3 regions of the Streptomyces sp. NPDC101776 genome follow, and region 1 is predicted to be linked to each of the others. Evidence: riboswitches for the same ligand, from Rfam matches in the RefSeq annotation. Region 1 holds a riboswitch; each other region holds the start of a gene.
The links. Region 1 has a riboswitch for S-adenosylmethionine ahead of ACIRRY_RS41390 (ABC transporter substrate-binding protein). Riboswitches for the same ligand answer to the same signal wherever they lie in the genome.
Positions count from the first base shown of each region.

Region 1 (6,834 bases):
GTCGAAGTGGTCCGCCAGCCGCGAGACCGCCCCCAGCCCGATGCCCAGGGTGCCGGCGCTGGAGGTTCCGTCGGCCAGGGAGGCGGAGATGTCCGTCATCCCGGGTCCCGAGTCGACGGTGAGGAACTCCACCCCGGCCTCGTCCCCCGAGCGCACGACGCGCAGCAGCAGAGCACCGTCGACCGCGTGTCGTTGCACGTTCGTCGCGGCTTCGGTGACGGCGAGGGCGACCTCGGCGGCCCGATGGCTGCTGAGCCCGATCCGCCGGGCGAGCGCGGCCGCCGCGCCCCGGGCGGTGATCGGCAGGGACGGGCCGTCCCTGAACCACGCCACGTCCTCGCTGTGGACCATGGCCACGGTACTCACCGCGCCCACTTGACGATGGTCACGGCCGTGCCCTCGCCGGGCGCGGTCCGCAGTTCGAAGTCGTCCACGAGCCGGCGGGCACCGCTCAGGCCCAGACCCAGTCCGCCGCCCGACGTCCAGCCGTCCGTCATCGCCTGCCGGACGTCGGCGATTCCCGGGCCGGAGTCCTCGAAGACCGCGGCTACGCCCCGCTTGCCGTTCGCGTTCACGGCGCCGGCCCTGACACTGCCGCCACCGCCGTACGTCAGTGTGTTTCGCGCGAGTTCACTGGCCGCGGTGATGATCTTCGTCTGGTCGACCAGGGACAGGCCGCACCGTTGGGCCAGTGCGCGGATGGCCTGGCGGACGTGGACGAGGTCGCCGCTGCGCGCGATGGGATAGACGAGGGGTTCTTCGTCCGTCGTCCAGGGCGCGGTCACTGCGAGGCCGAACTGGCCGACTGGCGTAGCTTCGCCAGCCCCTTCTCCAGGTCGAGGGCGGTGCTGACGCCGCCGAGCGAGAGGCCCAGTTCGACCAGGGTGATGGCCACGGCCGGACGCATGCCCACGACCACGGTCCGGGCGTCGAGCATGCGGGAGATGGCGGCCATCGTCGCCAGCATGCGTCCCACGAAGGAATCGACGATCTCCAGAGCACTGATGTCGATGATGACGCCCTCGGCGGACCTGGCGACGATCTGGTCGGCCAGGTCCTCCTGGAGGTTGAGGACCGTCTGGTCCTCCAGGTCGGACTGGACGGACACCAGCAGGGTGTCGCCGATCCGCAGGATCGGAATGCGCTCGCTCATCGCTGCCCGCCCGTGTGCGCGACCATGTCCACGCCGGACCTGCGCAGGGCCAGCTTGAGAGCGTCCGCCAGGCTCGCCTTGGTCACGATGCCGTCGAACTCGATCCCCAGCGCCACGATGGTCTGCGCGATCTGCGGGCTGATGCCGGACACGGTGCACTCCGCGCCCATCAACCGGGCGGCGACGATGGTCTTGAGTAGGTGCTGGGCGACCTGGGTGTCCACCGCGGGTACGCCCGTGATGTCGATGATGGCCTGCTCCGAGCCGGTGTCCACGAGGGCTTGCAGCAACTTCTCCATCACGACCTGGGTCCGCGCCGAGTCCAGTGTGCCGACCAGCGGTACGGCGATGACTCCGTCCCACAGCCGTACCACCGGCGTGGACAGCTCCAGCAACTGTTCCGCCTGCGCGGTGATGAGTTCGTCCCGGGTCTGCGTGTAGGTCTCGATCGTGAAGAGCCCCAGGCCGTCCAGGACGCGGGCGAGCCGCACGTAGGCGCGGATCTCGTCGACGGAGCCGTTCTCCAGCACCGGTTCGAGGACCCGCTTCAAAGCAAAGACGCTGATGGCGGTCTCACTCGGTGAGAACCCCTGGCGTGCCCTGTTCCGCGACAACTCGGTCAGCAGGGCGCGGACTTCGGACATCTGCTCCGAGTGGACATCGGCTGCGCCCTGCCGCAATGCCTCCACCAGGGCTTCGTAGAGTTCTCGCAGCTCGCGGTCGAGCTCTGCCCGGCCCACGCGACCACTCAGGGACTTCGACACCTCTGCGACCCACGACTCGGCCAGATTGCGGTCGTCGGCAGTCAGGAGCCCCACCAGGTCTGCGGCGCTGTCTCGCTTCACCATTCAGATGCTCCCTCGATATTCGTATGTGTGTACCAACGCCAGCGCGCGCAGCCTACGGCACCCCCGCCGGGTGCCGGTCTTCGGGGACTGGCGCGTGGTGGGGCGGCATGGAAGGAGGGTGAGGACGGCATCGCCGCGCGGACGGCGGGGCAGAAGTTCGTCTCCTCGGTCCAGGAGCGGACCGTCAGATCCTCGATCACCTTGTCGGTGCTCGACCTCGAGCAGCACGGCCGCATCCATTGGCGCTCCTTCGCTCAGTCCCGCACGTCCTGCGGACTGCGGGAGCGCTTCTGCTGGAGGAATACCGAGAGGCGCTCGGCTCTCACGTTCCGTTCCGGTTACCCCGGGCGATGCGCTTGACCCATTGGGAGCGCACCTTTCGCCGAGTCCGGCCGTGCCCGGCGAGAGTGGGCCGGATCCTGGACGACAAGTCGCCGGCCCTCGTTGTCGGTCCGGGAGGTACCGGCGACGAGCCGTTCCAAGACGTGCCGACACGGCCGGAGGGGCGGCTGGGCCAGGTTGGGGTGGTCTCGGACAGGAACACCCCACCACGTTCGCAGACCCGCCCCTGACCGCGGCGGTCGCCGAATGGCGTGCCCATGGCTCTGAGCGGGAGTACGGCGGGAACCTGGGGGTAATCGAGGCGCGATGGCGGGGGCGGCGCACTGCCTGGGGAGGTCGCGCGCCGCTCCCCGCCGGAACCTCCGGACCTTCGTCGCCGCAAGGGCCACAAGGAGCACCAGGACGCACCCTCGTTTCCGGTTGCGAAGGGCGTCGTAGGCGCAGGAGGGCGTTGAAGCCCGACGAGTCGCGGAACGTGACGCCAGACAGATCCATGACGCCGAGAGGACGCGGTCAGCCGCGCAGCCGCACGCGACAAACCCGGCGACGTCGCCGTTCGTCCCCGGAATACTGGTCGCCCATGGACGAGGTCGAAGTCGTCGTCGCTCATTCCGAGCGCGCGACCCTGCGTGTCGGTGACGTGTTCCTGAAGGTGGACGCCGATCAGGCGCGTATCGACGTCGAGGTCGAGGCGATGGCCCTGGCGCCGGTCCCGACCCCGGAGGTCCTGTGGCGCAAGCCGCACGTGCTCGCGATCGCCGCGCTCCCGGGGACCACGCTCGGGCGCCTCGGCGGGCCGTCGACCGGATCGCCGGCGGCGTGGGCCGCGGCGGGTGCCGTCATCCGGAAGCTGCACGACGCGCCGCTGCCGCCCCGACCCGGCCGGAGCGTTGTCGCGCTGGCGGCGGAACTCGACGACGAGTGCGAGTCGCTCGTCGCGAACGGTGTCCTGCCCGCCGACCTGGTCGCCCGCAACCGCCAGGTCGCCGAGGCCGCGCTCCGGCCGTGGACTCCGGCGTTCACGCACGGCGACCTCCAGATCGCGCACGTCTTCGTCGACGGCGACGAGGTCACCGGCATCATCGACTGGTCCGAGGCGGCCCAGGGTGATGCCCTGTACGACCTCGCCACCTTCACGCTCGGACACGAGGAGCGCCTCGACGACCTGATCGCCGGCTACGGCACCGACGTCGACCTCGACGTGATCCGCGCGTGGTGGTCGTTCCGCAGCCTGCTGGTGGTTCGCTGGCTGAGCGAGCACGGCTTCGACCCGTTCGCGCCGGGCTGTGAGGTCGACGTGCTGAAAGCCCGGATGTGAGGCTGCGCGAGCCCGTCTGCTTCGGCCGTGTGCGGGCGGCCCTGGACGATGCCGTCGATGACCGCGGCACCCCCACCGAGTTGGCCGCCCGGCGGAACTCCCTTCCCCGCCAACCCTGTCGGCACCGACTCCGCGCCCGGCAGAAAGCGACTTCCCCGCACACGGTCGCCGCCCCGGGCCTTCTTGACGCAGACAGAACAGTCGATCTACGGTGAGCGCGAGCTACGAGTTCCGGTGATCAAGCCCTGGCTGGCCGGACGGCAACCCCCGACGCAGTGGGGTGCCCCAGGTGACCGCTCGGCGGATGTTCCTGTTCTGCAAGTGCGTTCCCACCGGCCTCAGTTGCCGGCGACACCTTGAGGAGGACTGCGTGGCAACTGGCCTCGTGCTGTGCTCCCGGCGCCATGTGGATCTGCTGCTGGTCTCCAGCTGTCTCTGTCACAGCTGACCCGTTCCTCGCGCAGCACCTTCACCCACTCTCACCCTTCACGCGACAGCGCGCGCCCGGCATGTCCTGCCCGCCGCACCCCTTTCGCGCACCCACCCATGCGGAGACAGAGACCAGCCATGGCACACTCCAGCACCGTCAGACCTCTTCGACCCCTCGGCGCCATATCCCTCGGCGCGGCGTTCCTGGTCGCCCTCAGCGGCTGCACCAGCAGCAAGACGTCCACCGGGTCCGACGGTCCGACGATCACCGTCGGCACCACCGACCAGGTGGCCGGCCTCGACCCGGCGGGCACCTGGGACGCGGGCTCCGGCACCATCGAGAGCGAGGTCTACGCGACCCTCCTCAGCGTGAAGAACGGCGCCACGGAGGTCTCCCCGGACCTGGCCACCGGCATCGAGCTGACCGGGCCCAAGGAGTACACGGTGACTCTGCGGAAGGGCCTGAAGTTCGCGAACGGCCACCAACTCACCTCCTCCGACGTCAAGTTCACCTTCGACCGGACCCTGAAGATCGCCGACGAGAACGGCCCCTCGTCGCTCCTGTACAACCTCGCCTCGGTCGCCGCCCCGTCACCGACCACGGTCGTCTTCACCCTCAAGTCCGCCAACGACACCCTGTTCCCCCAGGTGTTGTCCACCGCGGCCGGCTACATCGTCGACGAACAGGCCTTCCCCGCCGACAAGATCCTCGACGACAAGGCCATCGTCGCGGCCAAGCCCTGGAGCGGCCCGTACGGCGTCACGAGCTACGACAAGAACTCGCTGGTCTCCTTCGCCGAAAACAGCGACTACGGCGGCCAGTTGGGCACCCCGAAGACCAAGAACATCCAGCTCAAGTACTACACCGACGCCAGCAACCTCAAGCTCGACGTCCAACAGGGCACCGTCGACGCCGTCTACCGCACCCTCACCACCGCCGACCTCGACGACCTGGCCAGGAAGAAGGACATCAAGGTCCACACCGGTTCCGGCAACGGCATCCGCTACATCGTCTTCGACTTCACCACGCAGCCCTACGGCACGAAGACCAAGGACGCCGACAAGGCCAAGGCGCTGGCCGTCCGCCAGGCCGTGGCCGACTCCGTCGACCGGGCCCAACTCGCCCAGCAGGTCTACAAGAACAGCTACCAGCCGCTCTACAGCTCGGTGCCCGACGGACTCACCGGCGCCGGCGACTCCTTCAAGTCGCTCTACGGCGACAAGAAGGGCGGCCCCGACAAGGCGGCGGCCGCCGCACGGCTGAAGGCGGCGAAGGTGACCACCCCCGTCACCCTCAACCTCCAGTACAACAGCGACCACTACGGCTCGTCCTCGGCCGACGAGTACGCGCTCGTCAAGACCCAGCTCGAAGCGACCGGTCTGTTCAAGGTGAACCTCCAGTCCACCGAGTGGACCCAGTACGGCAAGGACCGCATCAAGCACCTGTACCCGCTGTACCAACTCGGCTGGTACGCCGACTACTTGGACGCCGACAACTACCTCTCGCCCTTCTACTCGGCCAACAGCTGGGTCGCCAACGGCTATGACGACCCCGCCGTACGCTCGCTGATCCTGGAGGAGGAGACGGAGACCGACGCGGCCAAGCGCGCCGAACTCCTCAAGGAGACGCAGGACAAGGCCGCCGCGCAGGTGCCGCTGCTGCCGCTGCTCCAGGGGTCCACCGCGATCGTCACCCGCACCGACGTCAGCGGTGTGCCGGACGCGCTGACCAGCGCGTACACCTTCCGCTGGGCAGGACTCTCGAAGAAGTGAGTGCCCTGACCCAGGAGACGGCCCCCGGCGCCGTCGGCAACCCCGCCGACGGCGCCGCCGGGTACGGACTCGCCCGCTACCTGGTGGTCCGCTTCCTCCTCATCATCCCCACCGTGTTCATCCTGGTCAGCCTGGTCTTCTTCCTGATGCGCGCCACCGGCGACCCGATCAGCGCCGCCTTCGGCGACCGGCTCACCCCCGACCAGCTCCAGGCGAAACTCCACCAGGCGGGCTACGACCGGCCGTTGCTCACCCAGTACCTGGACTACCTGAGGTCCCTGGCGACCGGCGACTTCGGCCGCACCGTCACTGACAACGAACCGGTCACGCACGTCCTGGGCACCTACGGCGCCGCCACCGTCGAACTCGCCTTCTACGCCCTCCTGGTGGCCCTCGCCGTCGGTGTGCCGCTGGGCATGGTGGCGGCCTCGTACCGGGACCGAGCGCCCGACGCGGCGCTGCGTCTGTTCGCCGTCCTCACCTATGCCACCCCGGTGTTCTTCGTCGGGCTGCTGCTGAGGCTCGTCTTCGCCATCCAGCTCGGCTGGCTGCCCGCGTCCGGCCGGGCGAGCACCGACGTGCAGCTCTTCCTCCAGAACCAGACCAGCACGACCGGCTTCTACCTCCTCGACGCCCTCCGCAGCGGCGACGGGGCAGCCGTCGCGGACGTGCTGAAACACGCCGTACTGCCCGGCGTGGCACTGGGCCTGCTCGTCGCCGGCATCCTGCTGCGGCTGGTCCGCACGAACCTGATCGGCACCCTCGGCGCCGACTACGTCGAGGCCGCCCGCTCCCGAGGTGTCGCGCCCTTCCGCCTGGTGACCCGACACGCGACCCGACCTGCCCTGATCCCCGTCGTCACCGTCCTGGGACTCCAGGTCGCCGGACTGCTCGGCGGAGCGGTGCTCACGGAGACCACCTTCGAGTGGAAGGGCCTCGGCTACGAACTCGCCCACTATCTGACGGTCCGT
Region 1 is NZ_JBIWMV010000020.1:183,703-190,536, reverse strand. Features, by position in the region: gene ACIRRY_RS41415 (ATP-binding protein) at 1-375, opposite strand, end outside; gene ACIRRY_RS41410 (anti-sigma regulatory factor) at 363-785, opposite strand; gene ACIRRY_RS41405 (STAS domain-containing protein) at 782-1,153, opposite strand; gene ACIRRY_RS41400 (STAS domain-containing protein) at 1,150-2,001, opposite strand; gene ACIRRY_RS41395 (phosphotransferase family protein) at 2,924-3,661, shown strand; SAM riboswitch class IV at 3,882-3,991, shown strand; gene ACIRRY_RS41390 (ABC transporter substrate-binding protein) at 4,229-5,863, shown strand; gene ACIRRY_RS41385 (ABC transporter permease) at 5,860-6,834, shown strand, end outside.

Region 2 (6,834 bases), on a different contig from region 1:
GTGGACACCACCGTCGGGACCAGGCCTATGTGGCTGGTGAGCGGTGCGATACGGGCCGCGACGAGTACGGCGTCGAGGCGGCCGCGGACCTGGTCGGTGCGGCCGTCCAGCTCGCCGTACTGCGAGGACTGGAGGCCGAGGCCGTCCTCGAAGGTCACGAAGTCGAGCAGACCGCGCTCCGCCTCGGCGACCTGGTCGGCCCAGTACGCGGCGCTGAACAGGTCCCGGGGCCGGGCCACCGGCTCGCGCCAGGAGGCCGGGTGCCAGCCGGTGCCGTCGAGGGCGACGGCGAGATGCAGGGGTGAAGGGGAGGTCAATGACACGAGTGGTGCCTTCCTGGAGGTCCGTACGAGATCGCCGGCCCACAGAAGTGGGCGCACGGCGGCTGGGGAGCGCAGCGAATGGGGGTCCCCCCGGCCGAAGGTTGGGGGAGGCGTCAGGGGCGACAGAGCGCGCCGGCGATGCGCAGCAGATCTATGTGCTGCCGCGTGGTGAGTCGCACGTGGAGGACGGATGCGCCACACATGTGCTCCACCTCCACGGTTTCCGGCTTCACAAGGGACAACGGCACAGCTATGCCGTTTCTTCCGGGTCGGCGGCGGCGATCGGGCCGGTGCGCCGGACGAGCGAGAAAACCGTACGGGCGCGCAGCGTGAAGCCGATCGACTCGTACAGGCGGATCGCGTTGGTGTTGTTGGCCGCCGCGTGCAGGAAGGGGTGCTCGCCGCGTTCCTTGATGCCGGCCGCGACGGCGCGGACCAGGCGGGTGGCCAGACCCCGGCCGCGGTGGTCGGGGTCGGTGCAGACGGCACTGATCTCGGTCCAGCCGGGCGGGTGGAGGCGTTCGCCGGCGAGCGCGACGAGCCGGCCGTCCTCGCGGATGCCGAGGTAGGTGCCCAGCTCGACGGTGCGGGGCAGGTAGGGGCCGGGTTCGGTGCGGGCGACCAGGTCGAGGATCTCGGGGACGTCGTCCGGGCCGAGGAGGACGGCCTCGGGGTCGGGCTCGGCGCGCAGCCCGGTGTCCACGAGCTGGACACCCTGTCCGGAACGGACGATCTCCCAGCCGTCCGGGGTCTCGCTCACCCCGCGCACCGCGGCAAAGCCGCCGGGACCGACGAGGGTGGCCAGGTCCGCCCAGGCGCGTGGGTCGTCGTTGTCGGTGATGGCGTTGAAGCCGGCGACGTCGACGGGGTAGCGGGCGGCCCGGCCGACGCGCTCGGCGAAGTGGGCGTGCGGGCCGGTGAGCGCGGCCCATGCGGGGTTGTCCAGGATGTGGGAGGTGGTGGTGTCGATACTGGCGGTGGAAGACATCGGGTGACGGCTCCAGTACTGGTCGCGCGGGTGGGGACCCCGTCGTGAAGCGGCGGGGTCCCCTGGCCGAGAGGGTGGGTCAGGAGTCGCTGAGGGGCAGTCCGGGCGGGTTGACCTCGGACTTGGCGACGGCCTCGTTGGAGAGGTTCCAGGCGGCCAGCCACTTGGCGTACTGGCCCTTCTTGATCAGGTAGTTGATGGCGTCCGCGAGGGGCTTGGCGAGGCCGCTGTCCTTCTTCGCGGTGGCCGCGATCAGGCCCTGGAGGGAGGATCCGGCGCCGGAGTAGGTTCCCGCGTTGCGGACCGCCTTGGCCGTGCCCTTGGTCGAGGAGACCTGGTAGGCGACCGACGGGTTCGGGGTGAGATAGGCGTCGATCTTCCCGGAGGCCAGCGCGAGGTAGGTGCTGTTGTTGTCCTGGAAGTACTTGACGGTGAGCGCCTTCTTGCCCTCGGCGGCCAGCTTCTTCTTCCACTCCAGGAGGATCCGCTCCTGGTTGGTGCCGGCGCCCACGGCGACGGTCTTGCCGGCGAGGTTCTCGTAGTTGCCGTCGAAGTTCCAGGAGTTGTCGGCCTTCACCGCGAAGCCGAGGTTGTCCTCGCGGTAGGAGGCGAACTCGTACTTCGCCTTGCGCTCCTCGGTGTCGGTGACGTTGGAGAAGGCGACATTGACCTTGCCGCTGTCGAGGCCGATGAAGAGGTTCTCCCACGTGGAGTTCTTCAGGTCGGGCTTGAGACCGAGGACGGCCGCGACCAGGCGGGCGATGTCGGTCTCCGAACCGGTGAGGGTCTTCTGGTCCGAGCCGACGTAGCCGAGCGGCGGGGAGCCGGCGGGCAGGAAGCCGACGCCGATCTCCAGCTTGCCGCTCTTCGCGATCGCCTTGGGCAACTCGGCGCTGATCGACTTCACTTCGGCGACCTTGAGCGTCGTCTCCTTGGCGGCGCCGAGGGAGAGCGCGCCCACCGTGACCGTGCCGGAGGCGGCGTTGCTCGACGTGGTGGCCGCGTCGCTGTCTCCCCCGCAGGCGGCGAGCCCGCCCGCGAGGGAGGCGACGACGGTGCCGGCGGTGAGTCCGCGAGTGAGTCTGCTGCGAAGGCTGAGGGGAGACATGGCTGTTCCTAGGCTCGGTGTTGAAGGACTGATGAGGGTGAAAGAGGTGGGGCTCAGAGGACCTTGCTGAGGAAGTCCCTGGTCCGTTCGTGCTGTGGTTTGTCGAGGACCTCGTGCGGCGGGCCCTGCTCGACGATCTTTCCGCCGTCGATGAAGACGACCCGGTCGGCGACCTCGCGGGCGAAGCCGATCTCGTGGGTGACGATGACGAGGGTGGTGCCGCTGGTCGCCAAGTCCTTGATGACGGCGAGGACTTCGCCGACGAGTTCGGGGTCGAGGGCGGAGGTCGGCTCGTCGAAGAGGATGACGCCGGGGCGCAGGGCGAGGGCCCGCGCGATGGCGACGCGCTGCTGCTGGCCGCCGGAGAGCTGCCTCGGGTAGGCGCCGGTCTTCTCGGCGAGTCCGACGCGGCCGAGCAACTCCCTTGCCAGTTCCAGGGCTTCGGGCTTGCCGAGCCTGCCGGTGGCGACGGGAGCCGCGGCCACGTTGTCGAGGACGGTCAGGTGCGGGAAGAGGTTGAAGTTCTGGAAGACGAACCCGATCCGGCCACGTTGGGTGAGGATGGCGCGCTCGCTCAACTCTTTGAGCCGTCCGCCCTGTTGCTTCACTCCGATCAGTTCGCCGTTGACGCTGACGTAGCCGATCTCGGGCTTCTCCAGGTGGTTGATGACCCGCAGCAGCGTGGACTTGCCGGAGCCGGACGGGCCGAGGATCACGGTGACCTCGCCGGGCCGCACGGTCAGGTCGACGCCGTCCAGGACCCGGTGGGCGCCGTACCACTTGTGCACGTCGTGCACTTCTACGGCGGCGGGTGTGATGTCCGCGAGCGGTTCGGCGGTCTTCGCGGTCATATCGCGGTCTCCCTGCGGATGCGGGCCCGCAGATCGGTGACACCGGCGCGGAGTTTCTGGATCGGGGTGGGCGGCAGGTTGCGGGTGGCGCCCCGGGCGTAGTGCCGTTCGACGTAGAACTGGATGACGGACACGACGCTGGTCAGGATCAGGTACCAGACGGTGACGACCAGGAGTAGCGGCACGATGTCGCCGGGGTAGGTCGAGCCCATCGTCTGCGCGGAGCCGAACAGGTCGAGCAGCGAGACGTAGAAGACCAGCGAGGTGCTCTTGATCAGGCCGATCAGCTGGTTGACGTAGTTCGGGGTGATGGAGCGCAGTGCCTGCGGGAAGACGATCCTGCGGAACTGGTAGCTCTTCGGCAGGCCGAGGGCGGAGGCCGCCTCGTGCTGGCCCTGGTCGACGGAGAGGATGCCGCCGCGGACCACTTCGGCCGCGTACGCCGCCTCGTTGAGGCTGAGGCCGACGACGGCGACGGCCATGTCGGTGGCGAGCTTCGACTCGTCGAAGGAGAAGAAGGCGGGGCCGAAGGGGACGCCGATGCTCAGCGTCTGGTACAGGGCGCTGAAGTTGTAGAGAAAGATCAGCACCACGATGAGCGGGATCGAGCGCAGGGCCCATACATAGGTCCAGCTCGCCGCGCGTAGTACCGGGCTCTTGGAGAGTCGGGCCAGGGCGAGCAGGATGCCTCCGACGAGGCCCAACACCGCGCTGAGCGCCGCCACTTCGAGGGTGATGACGAGTCCGTCGAGGATCGTCGGGCGCAGGAACCAGTAGCCGAAGCGGTCCCACTGGTAGAAGGAGTTGGTGACCAGTCCGTGGATGAACTGGGCGACCACCACCAGCACGACCAGCGTGACGATCCACCGGCCGGGCCGGCGCAGCGGCTGAACTCGCTGTGCTGTCAGGGGTTTTGACGGGGCGTCGGCAGACGGTGCGTCGGCCAGGGACACGGTGGTTCCCGGGGGTTCAGTCATGGAGGGCTCCGGCGGAAGTCGGACACCCCGGGTCGCGACACCTGGGCGTGGCTGGCGCGACGCACACGGTGGGAAACGCACGGGACCGGGGACTGGGCGGACAACGGCACACCGCACGGGCGGTGTTCGTCAGGAACGCGGGACGCGAGGACTGGGGGAAGTCGTCAGCCTCGACAGCGGGCGAAGCCCGGCGCGGTACACGTGCTACACAGTGCGCTGTTGACGCGGAGCAGATCGACGGCGCGGTCGGCGACGAGAGGGTTCGTGCACGGCAGTACGCAGCCCGGGGAGCGGCGCGTCGCCGTCCGGAGAGCTGCGTACATGTCCGTCACCCATCACTGTTCCGGCCCTGCTGGGGGCCGCGCGCTTACCGAAACGTCATCCGGTCCGGTCGTCACCTGGGGCACCCCACCGCGTGCGAGGGTTGCCGGTCAGCAAGCCAGGGCTTGTCGCTGACACTCATGACCGTTCTAGGTCGCAAGTTAAGACAATTGTCCGAACGTATGTCAATGCCTGTCCAGCACTCGGACGGCGTCGACGGCGCTCAACTGCGGCAAGCTCCCGTTTCGTCCGCCGCGTGGGCTGCCCAGTCCAGGATCTGGACAGCGGCGCCGGCGGCCTCCAGGCCCCGGCAACGGGCGTGGTGGCGGCGGGCGATGCCGTCGAGGTCGAGGTGGGTGCCGAAGGCAGGATGGGCGGCCAGTCGGCGGGCGTAGGCCCACAGGTGGGGGTGGTCGGCGATCCGCTGCACGGCGGCGGCGTCCAGGTGGTAGCGGTGCACGGTGTCGAGTTGGACCAGTGACACCCACAACTCGACGTCGGCGGCGGTGAGTTCGTCACGGATCATGTGCTCACGGCCGTCCAGCCAGCGGTCCAGCGAACCCAGCGTCTCCAGCAGTCGGCCGAGCGCCTCCTCGTGCTCCTCCTGCTCGCCACCGGCCGCGCCGGCGCGCTGCGCGGCGTCCTCGATGCCCTGTGCGCAGAGCCGCTCGACGGCCTCGATCTCCGACTCGGCGCCGCACGGGTACAGCTGGGGTCCGCCCTCGCCGAAGTGCCGGGCGAGGTCGCGCGTGATGTCGGGGGCGTGGGTGCTGACGATCCGGCCGGACCAGTCGTCGCTGAGGACCGGCGCGGTGGCCGGTCCGGAGTAGCGGTGCGCGCTCGCCTCGTAGAGCGGACGCAGTGCGGAGTGTCCACCACTCGGACAGTCGGGTACGGCGGACAGGAACACGGCCGGACAGCTCTCGTCGAGGCCGAGCAGGCTGTGGGTGACGGCGATGCGCAGGCCGTCGGCGCAGGCGGTGGACAGATGGAGGCGGTAGCGGCGCGGCACGGCGTAGTGCCCGCTCCGCGCGTCACGGCCGATCCGGCCCCGGAACGCGGGGGTGGACCGGGGCGAGGGGATGGCGGCGAGAGGCGTGCTGGACATGGGACTCCCCGGGTACGGGCGCGTGGACGTACGCGCGGCGGAAGCGTCGTCGAGCGGTGGAGGGGCTCAGCGCAGTGGGCTCATGGCGCTGCAGACCCGCAGCAGATCGATGTGACGGCGGGAGGTCAGAAGGGGCGAACGGTCCACGCGAGAGGTGGTGACCGGCTCAAGGCGCCCCATGTTTCCCTACCTGTTCACTAGGATTCCCTACTGGAGTGTCGATCCGGTGCCGCCGGAGGTCAAGAGGGCGTCCACGGAGCAGGCACCGCCGGCCCGATCCGTGGACGCCTCGCGCCGCTACTTCGCGTACATCAGGGTGCCGAAGCCGAGCTGGTCGTAGCCGCCGCTGTCGGAGCCGTAGTCACCTCCCCCGCCCTCGGGCGCGACGAGGTCGTAGTACATGGCCGAGATGTACTTGTCGTCGAGACCGATCCGCCGGTTGTAGTGGAAGTGGAGCATCGCCCACACGGGCCGGATCTGGCCGCGCGAGGATGCGGAGATCACCGTCTGGGACGACTGGGCGCAGCTCTGCCCGGTGCCCCAGGTGTAGGTGGTGAAGGGCACGTCGCTGCCCGCGTTGTACTTGGCGACGTACTGGGCGGCCTCCATGAAGCGGCGGCTGTCGTACGAGTACAGGTCGTCGCCCTGGTTCCAGGCCATCTCGCAGATAGCGCCCATCTGGCCCATGCCCAGGACGGTGTGGCCCTGGTCGCGGCCCGACTCCTGCCACTGGCCGAGCGCGTAGCCGTCCGAGTCGGTGTACAGGTACGGCACGGCGTGCGCGATCGAGCCGTTGCCCGCACCGGACTTGAAGTACGCGACGGCCTGGTCGTACTTGGCGCTGTCCTCGTTGAGGATCCCGATGGCCAGGATCGACGCCATGTTGCAGAGGTCCCAGTTGGCCCAGTAGTTGGTGATGCAGGCGTCGTTGTGGTTGGTGAGGAAGCTGTTGTTGAGCGGGTAGAAGACGTTCGCCAGCATTGCCCTGGCGGCGTCCAGATCGAAGCCGCTGTAGTCCCGCATGAGTTCGCAGGCGTTGGCGAACTGCCAGCCGTAGAGGCCGGCCGCGAGGAACCGGTCGGCGTTCCCGGTGACCGAAGTCAGCGTGGACGACCAGGCGTTGAGGATGTTCGCGGCGCACACGGCGTTCGCCTCGGT
Region 2 is NZ_JBIWMV010000001.1:845,034-851,867, reverse strand. Features, by position in the region: gene ACIRRY_RS03690 (LLM class flavin-dependent oxidoreductase) at 1-323, opposite strand, end outside; gene ACIRRY_RS03685 (GNAT family N-acetyltransferase) at 574-1,311, opposite strand; gene ACIRRY_RS03680 (ABC transporter substrate-binding protein) at 1,391-2,419, opposite strand; gene ACIRRY_RS03675 (amino acid ABC transporter ATP-binding protein) at 2,473-3,270, opposite strand; gene ACIRRY_RS03670 (amino acid ABC transporter permease) at 3,267-4,247, opposite strand; SAM riboswitch class IV at 4,606-4,714, opposite strand; gene ACIRRY_RS03665 (glutathione S-transferase C-terminal domain-containing protein) at 4,792-5,676, opposite strand; gene ACIRRY_RS03660 (putative leader peptide) at 5,743-5,856, opposite strand; gene ACIRRY_RS03655 (alginate lyase family protein) at 5,974-6,834, opposite strand, start outside.
Region 2: it holds a riboswitch for S-adenosylmethionine, as region 1 does, so the genes downstream of both, ACIRRY_RS03670 (amino acid ABC transporter permease) here and ACIRRY_RS41390 (ABC transporter substrate-binding protein) in region 1, are expected to answer to the same signal.

Region 3 (6,834 bases), on a different contig from region 1:
GAGGACAGGAACAGCTGGATCGAGGGGTCGATGCCCCCCGTGCGGTACTGGGCGCTCGCCATCGTGCCGAGGCCGTCCCGGAGCTTGTTGAGCTCCTCCTGGCCGCGGGCGACGTTGTCCTGGATGGTGGAGATCTCCTTCTGGAGCTTCTCCTGCTTCTCCTGGGCGCCGTCGAGCTTCTCGGTGGCCTGCTCGGCCTGCTCGTAGAGGGCGTCGACCTTCGCCTTGACCTCGTCCTTGGTGGGCTTCTCGCTGGGCGCGGCGTTCGCGGCCTGGGAGCTGAGAACAACGGCGGCAGCGGCTGCGGTGGTCAGCACGGTCACACGCGCGCGGCTCGGCTGCTTCGGTCGACGGTGGGACGCCACGGAGTCGGGCTCCTTCTATTGAGTGATCACCCGTTCGGAGGTTCGAGGCCTGACCCTAGTGATGTTTCTGTGATCAGTTCAAATCCTCACACGAAAAAATGCTGTCACTCAAAGCATTCTTTGCACATAACCAACAAGCAGTGATGGTCGATTGACGCTACGTTGCGTGACGGTTCGGTCAATTCCGGCATTAAACCTGTACGTTGACGTTCACGACAGTCGCTTGAGGAGTACCGCAGAAGCGACGGGCCGGGCGCCCGCCTTCGCGATGCCGTCGGCCACCTCGCGGTCGGTCGACGCGACGATGACGGGCCGGCCCGGCGGCTCCGCGCGCACCAGCTGGCGGATCAACTCGTCGGCGGTGACGCCCGGTTTGGAGAACAGCACCCGCACTCCGCGCGGCGGCGCGAGCAGCACGGGCGCGGCCAGCTCGGCCCCGTCGAAGACACAGGTGACCTCGGCGCCGGTCTGCGCGGCGAGCTGCGAGAGCTGCCCCAGCAGCCTCAACCGCTGCTTCTCCAGGGGCATTTGGGGATAACCGGTCTTGGTGACGTTGTAGCCGTCGACGACCAGGTGGGCCTGCGGCAGCGCGAGCAACTGGTCGAGGATCGCGGGGTCGTTCTCCGACAGCGCCCGCGCGGCGATGTCCTTCGGGGTCATTCGTCCCGGTTCGACCGCGTCGACGGTCTCGGCGGGCCGTACGGAGACGGGCGGCAACGCCAGTTCCCTGCGCAGCCCCTGGGTCGCCTCCAGCACGGTGTCGAGCAGCAGCCGCACCCGCATGTCCTCGACGCTGCGCCCCTCACGGGCGGCCTTGCGGGTGGCCTCCAGGGCCGCCTCCGACTCGCTGAGGCGCGCCTTGAGCCGCCGGGTCTCGATCTCGCCCGCGGACACCTGTGCCTGGCCCTCGGCGCGCGACGCGTCCGTCTCGGACCGCAGCTTGCGCAGGGCGGCCTCGCCGCGCTTGATGTCACTGTGCGCGGAACGCAGCTTGCGGTGCAGCGACTCCGCTTCCTTCTTCGCCGCGTCCAGTTCGGTGCGCAGCCGCTCGGTCTCGGTCCGGGTCGCCTCCCGCGCCTGGTCCAACTCCTCGCGCAGCCGCTCCAGTTCGGCCCGGCTCTCCTCGTCGGCGCGCTCGGCGTCGGCGCGCAGCGCCTCCTCGCCCGCGGCGGTGACGAGCTTCACCCAGCCGGTGGGGCGCAGAACATAGGCCGCGGCCGCCACGTCGAGCGGGTCCGCGGCCGGGGGCGGTGAGCCGGAGTCGAGCGCGCCGGCGAGCTCCGACTGGGCCTCTCTCAGCTTCTCCCCGATCCGCTGCCGGAACAGCGGATCGGTCTCCAGGGCGGCGGCCATCGCGTTCCCGGCGAACTTGGCGCGGCGGTTGGGGGCGAAGCGGGCGTACTGTCGTAGCTGCGCGGGCAGTTCGGAGACGGTGAGGCCGCCGAAGCCGTCGGAGACGATCTGTACGACCCTTCTCCGCACGCCGTCGGGCAGCGGGCGGTCGAGCACCTCGGCGGCGCCGTCGCCCGGCCCTCCGCCTGAGTTCTCCACCATCCCTCACACCCCAACCGTCTGTGCGGGGCCACTCCCTCTCAGGAGCCGGCGCCCGGCCTGTCCACGAGTTCCACCTGATCCACGGCGTTGCACCAGCGGCAGCGCACCGACTCGATGGTCTCACTGACCACCTCGCGCTCCTCCACCTTCGGCTCACCCGCCAGGTCCAGGTGGAGGTACTCCACGACCTTCGACGAACGCGTCACGTCGAAGCGCGTGAGGTTGCCGCAGAGGGTGCAGCGCCACCGCGTCGAGGCGGTCGGCAGGGGTACCGTCATCGTGGCTGTCCGCTTCCTTCTCGTTCGAGTTTCCGTGATCGCCGGTTTCCCCGGCGAGTGTGGCTCGTAACCCTACGGCCTGGCGGGTACTCGCCGCTCGGCCGTCCACAGCGGCGAGGCACTCCGCCCGACTGCGTCCCGTTACGTCATGCTCTGTGGTCATGATCAGCAACTGGGGCCCGGCGCTCGTCAGGACGTTCCGCGGCACCTCGACGCCCATGACGTACACCCTGATCGGCCTGTGCTGCCTGATCTTCGTCCTCGGCCCGGCCTCGGGTTTCGTCCCGTCCTACGGCACGGGGGACGCGCTGCTGGTGGCGCAGCGGGCGTACTTCCGCCGCTGGGGTGTGGTCCCGGCCGACCTGTTCGCGAGCCCGGCCCGAGAGGCCCTCACCCCGGTCACGGCCCTGTTCATCCACGGCAGCTGGATCCATCTCCTCGGCAACATGCTCTTCCTCTACGTCTTCGGAGCGATGACCGAGGAACGGCTGGGCCGGGTCGAGTTCACCCTGTTCTACGTGGGCTGCGGCTACCTGGCGCTGCTGGGGTACGCGGTGGCCAACGCCGGCTCCGCGCAGTCCCTCGTCGGCGCGTCCGGGGCGATCTCGGCGGTCCTCGGGGCGTTCCTGTACTTGTTCCCCCGGGCCCGCGTGACGAGTCTCCTCCCCTTCCTCTTCTTCCTGCCGCTGCGCTTCCCCGCGTGGGTGGTCCTGCCCTTCTGGGCGGCCCTGCAGTGGCTGGCGGCGGGGCAGGCGGCGCAGGGGCCCGGGGTGGCGTACCTCGCCCACCTGGTGGGCTTCACGCTGGGGTTCGGCTACGCGTGGGTGAGATTCGGTCGTACGACTAGAGTTGGGCCCGCCCCAGTAACGGTCCCCGAGGGAGAGAACCAGCCGTGATCACCGCGATCGTCCTCATCAAGACCAGCGTGGACCGGATTCCGGAGATCGCCGAGTCGATCGCCGCGCTCGAATCTGTGAGCGAGGTCTTCTCTGTCACCGGTACGTATGACTTGATCGCGATGGTGCGGGTGCGGGAGCACGAGGATCTGGCCGAGATCATCCCCGGGCGGATCAGCAAGATTCCCGGGGTGGAGGGGACGGATACGCACGTGGCGTTCCGGACGTACTCGCAGCATGACCTTGAGGCGGCGTTCGCGATCGGGTTGGACTCGTGAGGTTGAGCGCCTAGTGGGGTGGGGGCGCGGATCGTTTGCGGCTGACCGTCCGTTGTGGCTGGTCGCGCAGTTCCCCGCGCCCCTAGGGGGTTGCCCTTGGCGTGCGTCGAGACGGCGCCGTCGGGACAGTCGGAATCACACCGCCGGGACGCAGCGGCCGTTCTCCGTGTGGTAGTTCCACTTCGCGCCGTTCGTCACCAGTTCTCGTACCGCCGTCACGAAGCGCTCGACGTGCTCGTCCGGGGTGCCCGCGCCGAAGCTGACTCGGATCGCGTTGAGGGACTTCTCGCCGGGGGCCGCTTCGGGGGCGCCGCACTCGCCCTGGGTCTGGGGGTCGCTGCCCAGGAGGGTGCGGACGAGGGGGTGGGCGCAGAAGAGGCCGTCGCGGACGCCGATGCCGTACTCGGCGGAGAGGGCCGCGGCGAAGTGGGAGCTGTTCCAGCCGTCGACGACGAAGGAGATCACGCCGACGCGCGGGGCGTCGTCGCCGAACAGGGACAGGACCTTCACCTGCGGGACCTCGGCCAGGCCCGCGCGGACCTCGGCGATCAGGTGCTGCTCGCGGGCCACCAACGTGTCGAAGCCCGCCTCCGTCAGCGCCTTGCAGGCCGACGCGATGGAGTAGGCGCCGATGACGTTCGGGGAACCGGCCTCGTGGCGGGCGGCGCTGTCGTGCCACTCCACGTCCACTCCCCCGTCCTCGCGCCGGGTGACCTTGCGGCTGGCGCCGCCGCCCGCGAGGTAGGGGTCGGCCGCCTGGAGCCAGTCCGCGCGGCCGGCCAGGACGCCGGAGCCGAAGGGGGCGTAGAGCTTGTGGCCGGAGAAGGCGATCCAGTCGACGTCGAGGTCCTGGACGGACACCGGGTGGTGCGGGGCGAGTTGGGCGGCGTCCAGGACGATCCGGGCGCCGTGGGCGTGAGCCGCCGCCGCCAGCTCCCGTACCGGCCACAGCTCGCCGGTGACGTTCGAGGCGCCCGTCACGCAGACCAGGGCCGGGCCCTGACCCTCTTCATTGGACACAGTGCGGGCGGCGAGGGCCTGCTCCAGGGTCTCGACGGCCTGGGCCGGGGTGCGCGGGGCGTTGAGGTAGGTGACCTCGGCGTCCTTCCAGGGGAGGAGGGACGCGTGGTGCTCGGTCTCGAAGACGAAGACCTGGCAGTCGGCGGGAAGGGCCGCGGCGAGGAGGTTGAGGGAGTCCGTGGTCGAGCGGGTGAAGATCAGCTGGTCGTCGGGGCGGCAGTCCAGGAACTCCTCGACCGTCCTGCGGGCGTTCTCGAACAGGTCGGTGGAGAGCTGCGAGAGATAGCCGGCGCCGCGGTGGACGCTGCCGTAGTACGGGGCGTAGGCCGCCACGTCGTCCCAGACGCGCTGGAGGGCGGGGGCGCTTGCCGCGTAGTCGAGGGCCGCGTAGGTGACCTCGCCACCCGTCACGAGCGGGACGGTGACATCCCGGCCCAGAACGGGCAGCGGGGGACAAACGGTCTGGGCGACGGCAGCGGTGGAGACAGACATGGCGAACTCCCGTGAGAGGCAAGGCGGTTCCGCCGTGCGAGCGCGGACGACTCAAGCACGGTGAAGGGTGAAAGGGGGTATGCGGAGGCGGGGCTCGACGCCCTATCGCATTCGCTTGCTCACAGAGGGCTCCCTCGATGACCAGGACCCCTGGTGTCTTTCGAGGGGCCCGCGCTTGCCGCAGACCTCGCTGCCTACGGCCTGGTCTTCACCCGGGGCACCCCGCCACGGACGGAGGGTTGCCGGACAGTCGGCCGGGGCCTCATGACTGTCACTCATGACCTGATCAGAAAACTTACGTGAGGTGATCGCCGTCCCGCAACCCGTGTCCGGATCGCGGGACGACAACCCCCGTGGCGCTACGCGTTGCTGGCCGCGGCCCAGCGCTCCAGGGTCCGCTTGGCCGCTCCCGAGTCGATCGACTCCGCCGCCTTCTCCATCCCGGCCCGGAGCTGATCCGCCAGCGGCCCGTCCCCCGGCTCCAGGGCCACCAGGGCCGCCGCGGAGTTCAGGAGTACGGCGTCCCGTACGGGGCCCGTCTCGCCGTCCAGGAGGCGGCGGGCGACGCCGGCGTTGAACTCGGGGTCTGCGCCGCGCAGGGCCTCCACCGGGACCAGTTCGAGGCCGACGTCCCTCGGGTCGAAGGACTCCTCGGTGACCTTGCCGTCGCGGACGATCCACACCCGGGAGGTGGACGTGGTCGTCAGCTCGTCGAGGCCGTCGTCGCCGCGGAACACCAGGGAGGAGTTGCCCCGCTCGGCGAAGACGCCCGCGATGATGGGCGCCATCCGCGGGTCCGCGACCCCGACCGCCTGGGCCCGCACCTTGGCGGGGTTGGTCAGCGGGCCCAGCGCGTTGAACACCGTGCGGATGCCCAACTGGCCGCGCGCGGCGCCCGCGTGACGCAGCGCCGGGTGGAACTTGACCGCGAAGCAGAACGTGATCCCGGCCTCCTCGGCGACCTCGGCCACCCGCCGCGGGGTCAGCTCCAGGTTGACGCCGAGCCGCTCCAGGACGTCGGAGGCACCGGACGCGGAGGACGCGGCCCGGTTGCCGTGCTTGACGACCTTCGCGCCCGTGCCGGCGATCACGATCGAGGACATCGTGGAGATGTTCACCGTCTTCGCGCCGTCGCCGCCGGTGCCGACGATGTCCACCGTCCGCCCCGACACCTCGATCACGTTCGCGTGCTCGTACATCGCGCGCACGAGCCCGGTGATCTCCTCGACGGTCTCGCCCTTGGCCCGCAACGCCACCACGAACCCGGCGATCTGCGCGTCCGTCGCCTCGCCGCGCATGATCTGGTCCATCGCCCAGAACGTCGCGTCGGCGTCCTGGTCCTGGCCGTACAGCAGGGCGTTCAGTACCTCGGGCCAGGAACGGGCCGCCGCGGTGTCGCCTCCAGCGGGGGTCACAGCGCTCATACGGCCGCTCCTGGGTGTCGTAGAGAAATGGTTCAGCGATGTGCCCCCACCCTATCCAGCGCGGGACACGGCGAAGGGCCCCGTCCGGTGTTCGGACGGGGCCCTTCGACTGTGGCGTGGCGACGCCTCAGCGATCAGTGGTGGCCGTGGCCGCTCGTGATCTCCTTGTACTCCTCGACGGTGGGCTTGGGGATCTGGGACTCCTCGCCGTAGTACGCCTCGCTCAGCTTGGCGCGCAGCTTCTGGGAGCCCTTCACCTTGCGCTCGACGCCGTTGTCGTCGACCGTCGCGCCGATCGCGGCCGGCACGTACTGCTCGTGCGCGGTGAGCGTGTGCAGCGCGTCCTGGCTGAGCGGCTCGTGGATCTCAACGAACTCACCGTGCGGCAGGCGCTTGATGACGCCGGACTCGCGGCCGTGCAGCACCTTGTCCTTGTCGCGGCGCTGGAGGCCGAGGCAGACCCGCTTGGTGGCGAGGAACACGAGGACCGGCACGACGAAGAAGCCGACGCGCACGAACCAGGTGAT
Region 3 is NZ_JBIWMV010000002.1:1,007,195-1,014,028, reverse strand. Features, by position in the region: gene ACIRRY_RS10320 (NlpC/P60 family protein) at 1-365, opposite strand, end outside; gene ACIRRY_RS10315 (NYN domain-containing protein) at 576-1,919, opposite strand; gene ACIRRY_RS10310 (hypothetical protein) at 1,958-2,197, opposite strand; gene ACIRRY_RS10305 (rhomboid family intramembrane serine protease) at 2,359-3,093, shown strand; gene ACIRRY_RS10300 (Lrp/AsnC family transcriptional regulator) at 3,090-3,371, shown strand; gene ACIRRY_RS10295 (aminotransferase class V-fold PLP-dependent enzyme) at 3,507-4,883, opposite strand; SAM riboswitch class IV at 5,050-5,166, opposite strand; gene trpD (anthranilate phosphoribosyltransferase) at 5,243-6,307, opposite strand; gene ACIRRY_RS10285 (cytochrome bc complex cytochrome b subunit) at 6,442-6,834, opposite strand, start outside.
Region 3: it holds a riboswitch for S-adenosylmethionine, as region 1 does, so the genes downstream of both, ACIRRY_RS10295 (aminotransferase class V-fold PLP-dependent enzyme) here and ACIRRY_RS41390 (ABC transporter substrate-binding protein) in region 1, are expected to answer to the same signal.